DNA from 2 places in the Mesorhizobium sp. M1423 genome. Region 1 is predicted to be linked to the other one. Evidence: predicted binding sites of a transcription regulator. Region 1 holds the regulator's gene; the other holds the start of a gene.
The links. Region 1 encodes LexA, which represses DNA repair genes until DNA is damaged. Its sites were predicted from a motif close to TGTTCNNNNTGTGTTCNG; they were not measured.

Region 1 (6,225 bases):
CGATACGACATGGCGAATGCGCCGGACAATTTCGGGCGCCAGCGGCGTCGTCGTCGTAACCATCCGGCTAACAAGATGGCCACCGGCCGAGTGTCCGGTCAGCATCAGCGGCCCTGCGACCATCCCCGCCGCCTTGCCGATCGCCGCGCCGACTTCCTTGACGATGCCGCCAATGCGCATCTGCGGACAGAGCGTGTAGGACGGCATCGCCACGGCATAGCCGCGATCAACAGCGCCAGCGGCAAGATGCGACCAGAAACTCTTGTCGAATGCCATCCAGTAGCCGCCATGGACGAACACCACGAGCCCCTTGGGCTTGGTGGCCGGCAGGAAAAGATCGAGCCGGTTGCGTGGGCCATCGCCATAGGCCATGTCGAGCCGCGCCCGGCCCTCGGTCGAAAGCACGTCGCGAAAAACCCGCGCGGGCTCGACCCAGGCCGCCGGCCAGCGATCGCTGCCGGCTATGTTGGCGCCGTTGGCATAGGCGTTGTCCCAATCGGCAATGTGACGTTCGAACACCCTGCGCCCTCCCCTGGCAATATGGCCCTGCAACGAGCGTGAGCATCGCGCGGCGCGTCGTCGCCAGCCTCACGATTCCAGCTCTCGCATCAATCTCAAGTGACAGCCGCCTTGATGGCGAAGCGCGCATCCTTCCACGCACCGGTGCGCAGGATGTCCTCAAGCACTTCGACGGCCTGCCAGACATCGGCATAGCCGACATAGAGCGGGGTGAAGCCGAAGCGCATGGTCGATGGCGCGCGAAAATCGCCGATCACGCCACGTTCGATCAGCGCATGCATGATCTGGTAGCCATGCTCGTGCATGAATGAAATCTGGCTGCCGCGTTTTTCCCCGTCGCGCGTGCTTTCGAGCGTTAGCCCGTAAGTGCCGCACTTTGCCTCGACAAGCTCGATGAACAGATCGGCCAGCGCGATGCTCTTCTTGCGCACCGCCGTCATGTCGACATCGTTCCAGATGTCGAGCGCGCCCTTCAGCGTGCGCATCGACAGGACCGGCTGGGTGCCGCACAGAAACCGGCGGATGCCGGTGCCGGCCGCATAGCCTGGCTCGAAGGCGAAGGGCCGTGCATGGCCCCACCAGCCGGTGAGCGGCTGCTGGATGTCGGCAAGATGCCGCTCAGCCGCATAGATGAAGGCAGGCGCGCCCGGTCCGCCATTCAGATATTTGTAGGTGCAACCAACGGCAAAATCGGCGTTTGCCTTGTCGAGCTCGACTGGCATCGCACCGGCGGTGTGGCAGAGATCCCAGACGATCATCGCCCCGGCCTCCTGGGCCCTGCGCGTCAGCGCCGGCATGTCGCGCAGTTCGCCCGACTTGTAGTTGACGTGGTTGACCAGCACCACGGCGGTGCCTTCGTCGATCAGCTCTTCGATGCTCGGCGCGTCGACCCCCGAGAGGCGAAGCAGCGTATCTTTTCGCATCGAAACCACACCGTCAGCCATATAGAGGTCTGTCGGAAAACTGTCGCCCTCGGCGACGATGACCTGCCGCTCCGGCCGCATGGCCATGGCGGCGTGCAGCAGCTTGTAGATGTTGACCGATGTCGTGTCGCAGACCACCGTCTGGCCGGCCGCGGCACCGATCAGGCGCCCGAGCTGGTCGCCGAGTTCGAGTGGCATGTTGAACCAGCCGGCCGTGTTCCAGGCGCGGATGAGATCATGCGCCCATTCTTCGGTCGCTGCCTTGCTCAATTCATCGAAAGCGGCACGCGAAGCGGCCCCTAGCGAATTGCCGTCGAGATAGATCACTCCTTGCGGCAGCACAAAGCGGTCGCGCATCGCGCGCAGCGGATCTGCAGCATCCAACGCCTTTGTGGCCACGAGATCGGGAATTCCTGTCATGATTTGTCTGCTCCCCCAAGATTCACCGCTACGCCGGACACGCATCGACGGCATCCATCGGTCACGAGCGGTTCTCCATTACCTGGTATCGCGCAGCAAGGCCCCACCGGCGACAAGTTGCCTGACCACGCGGTGGAAACCAGGAGCCAAGCCAACCCAAGGTTGGCGTTTTGAGTTCGTTTCGTTCACGGTGCATTGGCCAACCGCACAGTCGATACGGCTTCAATTCCGTGCCCCTTTGCCGGCTGACGGCCGATACCAGTGCCGCCTTCTGGGAACCCAGAGGCCGAAAACGAAAGCAGAATCAAGGCGATGAGGCCCGCGGCGGTGAAAATGCAGCGTTCCGGTTTGGTGAGTGGTATCGTTTCCCGAGCCCTAACACATTCATTAAACTTTAAACAGTTGCGGAACACAACTGGAACAGATAGTGTTTGTTCTGGGTTTGTTTTTCTGATTCTGTTGGGGGTCGCTATGCTGACGCGCAAACAACACGAACTGCTTATGTTCATCCACGAAAGGCTGAAGGAAAGCGGTATCCCGCCCTCCTTCGACGAGATGAAGGAAGCGCTCGACCTGGCTTCCAAATCGGGAATCCACCGGCTGATTACGGCGCTGGAGGAGCGCGGCTTCATTCGCCGTTTGCCCAACCGGGCCCGTGCGCTGGAGGTGCTGCGCCTGCCCGATTCGATCGCCCCCGGCCTCAATGCGGCACGCAAGTTCTCGCCGAGTGTCATCCAGGGCAGTCTTGGGCAAGGTCCTCGGCAGGGCAAGCCGACATCGTCGCGCGTCCCTGCAGCCGGCAATGACGACGATGTCGTTGCCGCCGTGTCTATCCCGGTGATGGGCCGCATCGCCGCTGGTGTGCCGATCGATGCCATCCAGCACCAGACGCATTCGATCTCGGTGCCGCCGGACATGATCATGGGCGGCGAGCATTATGCGCTTGAGGTCAAAGGCGATTCGATGATCGAGGCTGGCATTTTCGACGGCGACACGGTGATCATCCGCAATGCCGATACGGCGAGCCCTGGTGAGATCGTGGTGGCACTGGTCGACGAGGAGGAAGCGACGCTGAAGCGGTTCCGCCGCAAAGGCGCCTCGATCGCCCTGGAAGCGGCCAATCCGGCCTACGAGACGCGCATCTTCGGGCCAGACAGGGTCAAGGTACAAGGCAAGCTCGTCGGGTTGATCCGCCGCTACTGAGTTGCGCCCTTGGCGCCGGCTTTTGGCTTGTCGGCTCTGCGGTATGGCGGCATGCCCCGCGCCGTGCGTGAAAATTTCCGCTGCACGTGCCAGGGCCGGTATGATTTTTCGACGGCGAAGCGGATTTCGGCGCATGTTGCCGCTTGTGGATCGAAATAGACGGCCGCACTTCCCGCGCGCGCCAGTTGCCGTTTGGTGACGACGAGGACCAGCCGGTCGTAGTAGCAGGGATTATGGGCGGTGGCGTCGTCGATGACGATCAAGCTGGCAAAGGCGCAGGCTGGCCGTGCAGTATCGCGGTCCTTGGCTTGCGCGATGATCGCGCCGGATGGATGCCTGGCAAGGCAGAGACCGTCCGTGCAAATGAACGGCATGCCCGGCGGTAGGTCGGCCGGATCGGCAATGTCGAATTGCGGATCGTTCTTTCCAGGTGTTTCTGGCGCGACGATAGCCTCTGATGTGAGCGCGCGTTTCCAGTTGTCGATGGTGAACTCATTCGGGCGTGCCCGGTTGACCGCGAGTTCACCGCTGCCGATTGGCAGCGCGACCAGCCGTGCGTCCTCCGAGATCAATACATCGGGTACGCGCGTCTGCGTTGTCGTCAGCAAGCCGGCGAGCGCAAAAGGAAGGGCCACGAGCCGCAACCAGGTCGTCGCCATGCTGGCAATGACGAGGGCGATCGTCACCAAAAGGACAGATCTCAGCGAAATCAGCCCGACCGCATCGATCGGCGAGCGCTCGGAGATCCACCCGGACAGGGCGATCATCGCCGTCAGCCCCTTGCCCATCACGTAGAGGAAAGGCCCATCCGCGCCGAACGGCATCGCCAGCGCACTGAGGACGGCGAAGGGCATGACGACCAGTGAGACGATAGGCATGATGGCCAGATTGGCGAACAGGCTGAGCGGCGCCACGCGCTGGAAATGCCATATGGCGAAAAGCGCCGTGGCGCTCCCTGCAATGATCGAGGTCATCGCCAGGCCGCCCATGCCCAGCAGGACCTTTCGAGCGGCAAAGCGTAGCGGCGACAACCGCGGCGGCGGCGTGGTGGCCCTGCCGGCGCGGTAATCGGACCAGCCTGCATAGGCGCCGACAAGGGCCGCCGTCGCGGCGAAGGACATCTGGAAGCTCGGACCGACCACCTCGTGCGGCGACACCAGAATGACCGCGATGGCCGAGATCGCCAGGTTGCGCATGGTGAGCGCGGCCCGGTCGAACAGCACGGCGATAAGCATCACCGCCAGCATGATGAAGCTGCGTTCGGCCGCCACCACAATGCCGGAAAAGACGAGGTAGGCCGCAATCGAAAAAAGCGCGGCGGCCGCGGCATATTTCTTGACCGGCCGTCGCGATGAGAAATCGGGAAACAACGCAAAGGTGCCGCGTAGCAGCGCCATGATGGTGCCGGCGACCAACGCCATATGCAGCCCCGAGATGGAGATGATGTGATAGATGCCTGTACGCCGCATCGCTTCGTTGATCTCCTCGGGAATGCCGGCGCGCACGCCGACGATCAGCGCAGCAGCAATCTCGCCCTCGGCGCCGCCGATGCGGCTGCGGATATGGTCGGCGATGGATTCGCGCGCGTCTTCGATCGAGGAAGAAAGCCGCGCGGCAAGCGGCATGCTGCCCGACGACACGACTTTCGGATTGCCGAGAAAAAAGCCGCTGCCGCCGATACCGGCGAAATAGCTGTCGAAGGAGAAATCATAGCTGTCGGGCCGCACCGGCCCGGTCGGCGGCAGCAGCCGCACATAGCCGGCGATCTCGGAACCGGCGGTCAGCTCAGCCGGTATTTTCATCGCCGAAACGCGGACCCGTTCCGGCATGTAGCGCAGTGTCGGCCTGGCGGTTGAGATCACATCGATCGTCAGCCTGATGCGGCCGCTCGCCATGGGCTCGAACGATACGACGCGACCCGTGAGGCGCGTTGAGATTTCGGAACCGAGCATATGCGTTCCGACACGCCAGGTCTCGACCTTGGCGGCAAGCACGCCAAGCGCGCAGAGCAACGCCGCCATGAAGCACAGGCGGGTTCTGGGCCACGACCGCGAGGCGACGGCACAGAGGGCTGCCAAGGCGACGATTGCGATCGGCTGTGGAAAGGCCGGCTCCACCGCCAGCGCAAAATATACGACCACCCCGCATGCGAGGAACACCGGCACCAGCAGGAAGGCGACCCCACGGTCGAGCTCCAGGCCGGCTGCCGAGGTTACGCCGTTGCGGATACGGGACGGTGACGGGAGGCGGAAACGCCGGCGTAGGCGCACGATGGGCTCGGCCGCGGGCACGGGAACCGTTGCTGGGTCGCTCGCCGGCAGCGACGGGGCATCAAAGCGTGGAGCCGGCAGCAATGCCGGTGCCGGCAGGACAGGCACGGGCGCGGCAAACAGCAAGCGTTCGCTGACGCCGCTGCCAACGTCCTCGCCCTCGCCCGCACCACGGCCTCGCACAGCCATCGGGTCTGCCCCTTGCGCCCTCGACCTCCTATGCTACATGAACGCGCAACGCGCGAAAGTCCGCAACCCACTTCCTTCGCCTGCCTGAGAGTTCCATGCCCGACAAGGTCGTCACCCGTTTTGCCCCCTCGCCCACAGGCTATCTGCATATTGGCGGGGCGCGCACGGCGCTGTTCAACTGGCTGTATGCCAAGCACACAGCCGGCACGATGCTGCTGCGCATCGAGGACACCGACCGCGAGCGTTCCACCGATGCGGCAACCGCGGCCATCCTCGACGGGCTTTCCTGGCTTGGCCTGACATGGGACGGTGAGCCGGTGTCGCAGTTCGAGCGTGCGCCGCGCCATCGCGAGGTGGCCGAGGAACTCGTTCGCATGGGCAAGGCCTATTATTGTTACGCGACGCCTGCCGAGTTGGAGGCAATGCGCGAGAGCGCACGGGCCAAGGGGCTGCCTCCCCGCTATGACGGCCGCTGGCGCGATCGCGACCCCTCGGAGGCGCCGGCCGGCGCCAAGGGGGCGATCCGCATCAAGGCGCCGACAGACGGCGAGACGGTTGTGCATGACCGCGTCCAGGGCGACGTGCGCTTTCCCAACAAGGATCTCGACGATTTCATTATTCTGCGCTCGGACGGCAACCCGACCTACATGCATGCCGTCGTCGTCGACGATCACGACATGGGCGTCACCCACATCATCCGC
Region 2 (6,225 bases), on a different contig from region 1:
ACGCGGAAGAAGGCCAATGCGTCGCGAATCTCGAGCCGCTCATAGAAGCGCGGGCCGCCGATGACGCGGTAATTGAGCCCGAGCGTGACGAAGCGGTCCTCGAATTCGCGCATCTGGAAAGACGCGCGGACGAGAATCGCCATATCGTTCAAATTGTGCTTCTGGCGCTGGTAGGCCTCGATGGTCTCGCCGACGGCGCGGGCCTCCTCCTCGGAATCCCAGGCGGCGTGGACATGCACCTTCTCGTCGTCCTCGGCGATCTTCTCGGTAAACAGCGTCTTGCCGAAGCGGCCCTCATTGTGGGCGATGAGATGCGAGGCGGTGCCGAGGATGTGCGCGGTCGAGCGGTAGTTGCGCTCCAGCCGGATGATGGTGGCGCCGGGGAAATCCTTGTCGAAGCGCAGGATGTTGTCGACTTCGGCGCCGCGCCAGCCATAGATCGACTGGTCGTCGTCGCCGACGCAGCAGATGTTAACTTTGCTTTCGCTCACGGCCGCGCGCGAGCTTCGCTCGCTGGCCTCCGCGGGGGCGGCCTGGCCGGCCGACGCCCGGTCGGGCTTGCGGCCTTCGGCCGAAGAGCGCCCAATCTCCCCCCTCGTGGGGGAGATGTCGGCGGAGCCGACAGAGGGGGGCGCTGTCCCGCCAGCGCTTCCGCCAGGACCATTGGAAGCGTCGCGATCCTTCGCGCCCCCCTCTGTCCTGCCGGACATCTCCCCCGCGAGGGGGGAGATTGGCTTGCCTTGAGGCCGCTGGGCCAGCAGGCGCAGCCACATGTACTGTGCGGTGTTGGTGTCCTGGTACTCGTCGACGAGGATGTAGCGGAAGCGCTTGTGGTATTCCTTCAGCACGTCCGGATTGGCGCGGAAGATGCGGATCGGGTGACATAGGAGATCGCCGAAGTCACAGGCATTCAGCGTCTGCAGCCGCTCCTGATAGGCCTTGTAGAGTTCGCGGCCCTTGCCGTTGGCGAAGGCACGGGCATCGCCCTCGGGGATGTCGGCGGGACCGAGGCCCTTGTTCTTCCAGCCGTCGATCATCTGGGCGAACTGCTTGGCCGGCCAGCGCTTGTCGTCCAGCCCTTCCGCCTGGATGAGCTGTTTGATCAGCCGCACGACATCGTCGGTGTCGAGAATGGTGAAGTCGGATTTGAGCCCGGCCAGCTCGGCATGTCGGCGCAGCAGCTTCACGCCAATCGAGTGGAAGGTGCCGAGCCACGGCATGCCCTCGACATTGCCTTCGCCGATCAACAGGCCGATGCGCTGCTTCATCTCGCGCGCCGCCTTGTTGGTGAAGGTGACGGCGAGGATCTGCGAAGGGAAGGCCTTGCCGGTGGCAAGGATGTGGGCGATGCGGGTGGTCAAGACGCGCGTCTTGCCGGTGCCGGCGCCGGCCAGCACCAGCACCGGGCCTTCGGTGGTTTCCACCGCCAGCCGCTGCTCGGGGTTGAGGCCGTTGAGATAATCGGGCGCGTTGTTTTGATTGCTGCGGGCAGCCATGGCGCGCGCGGCGATGCCCGACGGGGCCACGGGCCGCGCGTTCGGTTCGTCAAAAAAGGGCATGTCTTCCGAAAAGCCGGACATCTCTCCCCGAATGTAGTGATTCGGCAGCGAAAGGCCAGAAGTGTCTCCGTTTTGTTCTCTGTCCAGTCGGTAGACTCACAATCTGAATGGGTCCGCTAACCAAAACGCCGAGCTTGCCGTGGGTCGACGCCGTAAAACGCCGAGCTTGCTTGACAGGGGAAGCGGGCCGGAGAAAGTTGCGTGGGGGCAGGCACGCAATGCGGGGTTGCCCATGGACGCGTCGCGGAGCGCACCAGTCGAAGGAGCACCGTCTTGGCTGTGGTCATCACCTCCCTGATCCTTTTCCTCATCGGTCTGGCGCTTGGCGGCGGCGGCATCTGGCTCGTGACGCTGGGCGGCAGCTGGTATTACGTCATCGCCGGCATAGCTTTCCTGATCGCTGCCTGGCTGCTCTACAGGCGCAGATCCACGGCGCTGTGGCTCTACGCGGCGATCGTGCTCGGCACGCTCGCCTGGGCTGTCTGGGAAACCGGCTTCGACTGGTGGGAGCTCGGCCCGCGCGGCGGCATCATCGTGCTTGTCGCGCTGTGGCTATTGACGCCATGGGCGCGGCGCGGGCTTACCGGTCCCGACGGACGAGCGCCGCTGATCCTCGCGGTGCTGGCATCGCTCGGCGTCGCCGGTTATTCGATGACGACGGACCCAAAGGATATTGCCGGCCAACTCAACACCGACAAGGTGACGCCGACGGCCGAACTCGGCGGCAATGTGCCGGCCGGCGAATGGCACTATTACGGTCGCACGCAATATGGCCAGCGCTATTCGCCGCTCGACCAGATCACCCCCGAAAACGTTGCCAATCTGCAGCCGGCCTGGACCTATCGCACCGGCGACGTGAAAGGGCCCGACGACATCGGCGAGACGACCTATCAGGTGACGCCGCTGAAAATCGCCGACACGCTCTACATCTGCACGCCACATAATTTCGCCATCGCCATCGATGCCGCGAGCGGCAAGGAGAAATGGCGCTTCGATCCGCAGGTCAAGCTCAACAAGGACCGCCAGCACCAGACCTGCCGCGGCGTGGCTTACTATGCCGATGCCAAGATCGCCGCCGGCCAGCCCTGCGCCACGCGCATCTATCTGCCGACATCGGACGCCCGGCTGATCGCGCTCGACGCGGCGAATGGCCAGGTCTGTCCGACATTTGCCGAGGGCGGCACGCTGAACCTGCTCGCCAACATGCCATATCCGAAGCCGGGCTATTACTATTCGACTTCCGCGCCGCTGATCGTCGCCAACAAGATCATCGTCGGCGGCGCGGTCAACGACAATTATTCGACGCAGGAGCCGTCCGGGGTCATCCGTGCCTACGATGCCGACACCGGCGCGCTGTTATGGAATTGGGATTCCGGCAATCCGGACCAGACGACGCCGCTGCCGCCGGGCCAGACCTACACCAACAACTCGCCCAATATGTGGTCGACGGCGAGCGCCGACGAGAAGCTCGGCCTGCTGTATGTGCCGCTCGGCAACAAGACGCCGGACCAGCTCGGCGCCGGACGCAGCGCCAATGACGAGAAATTCTCTTCCTCGATCACCGCGCTCGATCTCAACACCGGACAATTGCGCTGGGTGCGGCAGACCGTGCATCACGATCTCTGGGACATGGACGTGCCGGCGCAGCCGACGCTGGTCGACATAACCACGGCCAGTGGTGTGGTGCCGGCGCTGGTCGGGCCGACCAAGCAGGGCGACCTCTATGTGCTCGACCGGCGCAGCGGCGAGCCGATCGTTCCGGTCAAGGAAGTGCCGGCGCCGGGCGGCGCGATCGAAGGCGACCATACCTCGCCGACGCAGCCGGTCTCGGACCTCAGCTTCAGTCCGAAGCCACTGACCGGCGCGGATATGTGGGGCATCACCATGTTCGACCAGCTGGCCTGCCGGATCGAGCTTCGGAAGCTGCGGTATGAGGGCCGCTATACGCCGCCGTCGCTGCAAGGCTCGCTGATCTATCCCGGCAATTTCGGCACCTTCAACTGGGGCGGCGTGGCAGTCGATCCGGTCCGGCAGGTGATGTTCGGCATGCCGACATACCTGGCGTTCATCTCCAAATTGGTGCCGCGCGCCGACGTGCCGCCGCCGGGCGATACCAAGGGCAGCGAACAAGGCCTGAACCGCAATGACGGTGCGCCTTACGCAGTGATATTGAAGCCATTCCTGTCGCCGCTCGGCATTCCCTGCCAGGCGCCTCCGTGGGGCTATGTGGCCGGCGCCGACCTTCGGACCGGCAAGATCGTCTACAAGCATCGCAACGGCACCGTCTACGACATGACGCCGCTGCCGCTGCCGTTCAAGGTCGGCGTGCCAGGCATTGGCGGGCCGATGATCACTGCCGGCGGCGTCGCCTTTCTCGGTGCGGCGGTCGACGACTATGTGCGCGCTTATGACCTGACGACCGGCAAACAGCTCTGGCAGGCGCGGCTGCCTGCCGGCGGGCAGTCGACACCGATGACCTACACGGTAGCCGACGGACGCCAGTTCGTCGTCATCGTTGCCGGCGGCCACGGCTCGGTCGGCACCAAGCCGGGCGATTATGTGATGGCCTATACGCTGCCGAAATAGAGAAGTTCCTCAGAGCCCGAGATGCCCTTTCAGGTCGGGTACCGATGCAAGTACCTCGTTGGTCAGCTGCGGGCCGGCGGCTGTCTCGGCCTGCTGGACCAACGCGGCATCAAGGCCATCGTGCAGAGACTTATGGCAGCCCTCACTCAGCCGTGACTGGACCAGCCAGGCTTCGACCCTATGTTGCTGCCGGGGGCCGAAGACCTAGGAGCGCGCCATGACAACACCTGCCGGCCCCGCCAAGCCTGTCATTACCCAGGCGATGATCGATGCCTATGATGAATACACGCATCTGACGCTCGACCGGCGGCGCTTCATGGAGCAGTTGACCAGGCTTGCCGGGTCGGGTGCGGCAGCGGCCGCGATCGCGCCGCTGCTGGCGGCGAATTCGGCCCAGGCGGCAATCGTCGCGGAAAACGATCCGCGCGTGAAAGGCGAGGACATCAGCTATCCAGGCAGCGGCGGCGAGATGAAGGGTTATCTGGTCAAGCCGGCGGGTCAGACCGGCAGGCTGGGCACGGTCATCGTCGTGCACGAAAACCGGGGGCTCAACCCGCATATTCGCGACGTGGCGCGGCGCGTGGCGCTGGAGGGGTTCGTGGCGCTTGCCCCGGACTTCATGACACCGCTCGGCGGCACGCCGGCCGATGAAAACAGGGCACGTGACCTGTTTTCCCAGCTCGATCCAGCACAGGTCGCCACCAATGCCGTCGCAACGGTCGCCTACCTCAAAGGCCACAAGGACGGCAACGGCAAGGTCGGCGCCGTCGGCTTCTGCTGGGGCGGCGGCACGGTGAACATGCTGGCCGTCAACGCGCCGGATCTTGCAGCCGCCGTTGCCTATTACGGCATGCAGCCGAAGGCCGAGGACGTGCCGAAGATCAAGGCGCCGCTCATGCTGCATTATGCCGGGCTCGACACCCGCACCAATGCCGGCATCGAGGCCTTCAAGAAGGAACTCGACGCGGCCCATATCGAATATTCGGTCTATGTCTATGAAGGCGCCAACCATGCCTTCAACAACGACACATCGGCGGCCCGTTACGACAAGAAGGCGGCTGACCTCGCCTGGGGGCGGACGATCGCTTTCCTCAAGGAGAAGTTGGCCTGATCAGGCGGGCGCCAGCGCCGGTTTGTGAAGGGCGACGCCGGCCACCACCAGCGCGATGCCGAGGCAGTCGGTGAGGCTCGGCACCTGCCGCAGCACGATGACGCCGATCAACGTCGCGGTAACCGGAAGCAATGACAGCATCAGCGCGAAACTGGAGCGCGGCAGCCGCGACATGGCAAGCTGGTCGCAAATATAGGGAATGACCGACGAGCAGATGCCGACACCGACCGCCGCAAGCAGCAGCGGCGGCGTCGAGAACGCCGGCAGCGCATCGGCAAGACCGATCGGCAGAACGACGAGAAGGGCGACCGCCATGGCGGCACCCAGCCCGGCGATGCCATCGCCGGCGTCGGCGCGCGCGACGCGGTGGCCGAGCACGATATAGAAGACGAACAGCGCGCCATTGAGGAAGGCCCAGAACAGGCCGACAGGATCGCTCGACCATTTGACGTCGATGAGCAGCAAGGTGCCGGCGACGGCGATTGCAAGGGCGGCGAGATTGCGCGGGCTTCTGAGGCCGACAAGCGCGACGCCGATGGTGCCGACGAATTCGATCGCCGCTACCAGCGAGATCGGCAGCCGGTCGAGCGCCAGGTAAAACGAGCAATTCATCACCCCAAGGCAGACGCCGAAACCCACAAGCAACAACCGCGTCGAGCGATCGGCGCGGGCGAAGACCGCCCATGGTCGGGTCAGCGGGGCAAAGACCAGTGCCGCGGTGGCGATGCGCAGCCACGCCATGCCGAGCACGCCGACATGCGAGAAAAGCAGGACTGCGAAAGCGGGGCCGAGATAGTGGAACACGGCGCTGACGCCGAACCACAGATGGGGCGGCACCGAGCTTGCCAAGGTAAAAGCCGGGCCGGCGAGTGCCGGACTTGCTGCTGGGGCTTGCGTCCGATCTTCCATGGGGTCAGTATCGCAGGCGATTTTTGCCGTTGATATGGATGATGGCCGGGCATTGCGGCT

Region 2: NKG95_RS03890 (ATP-dependent helicase) is a predicted target of LexA. The motif match lies at 1,622-1,639, and genes of this name have one in related genera.

Annotation. Positions count from the first base shown of each region.
Region 1 covers NZ_JAMYKU010000006.1:152,209-158,433, forward strand. The annotation lists gene NKG95_RS10275 (hormone-sensitive lipase) at 1-519, opposite strand, end outside; gene kynU (kynureninase) at 615-1,862, opposite strand; gene lexA (transcriptional repressor LexA) at 2,334-3,065, shown strand; gene NKG95_RS10290 (ComEC/Rec2 family competence protein) at 3,059-5,524, opposite strand; gene gltX (glutamate--tRNA ligase) at 5,620-6,225, shown strand, end outside.
Region 2 covers NZ_JAMYKU010000002.1:217,589-223,813, reverse strand. The annotation lists gene NKG95_RS03890 (ATP-dependent helicase) at 1-1,580, opposite strand, end outside; gene NKG95_RS03885 (glucose/quinate/shikimate family membrane-bound PQQ-dependent dehydrogenase) at 1,833-4,145, shown strand; gene NKG95_RS03880 (dienelactone hydrolase family protein) at 4,363-5,256, shown strand; gene NKG95_RS03875 (EamA family transporter) at 5,257-6,165, opposite strand.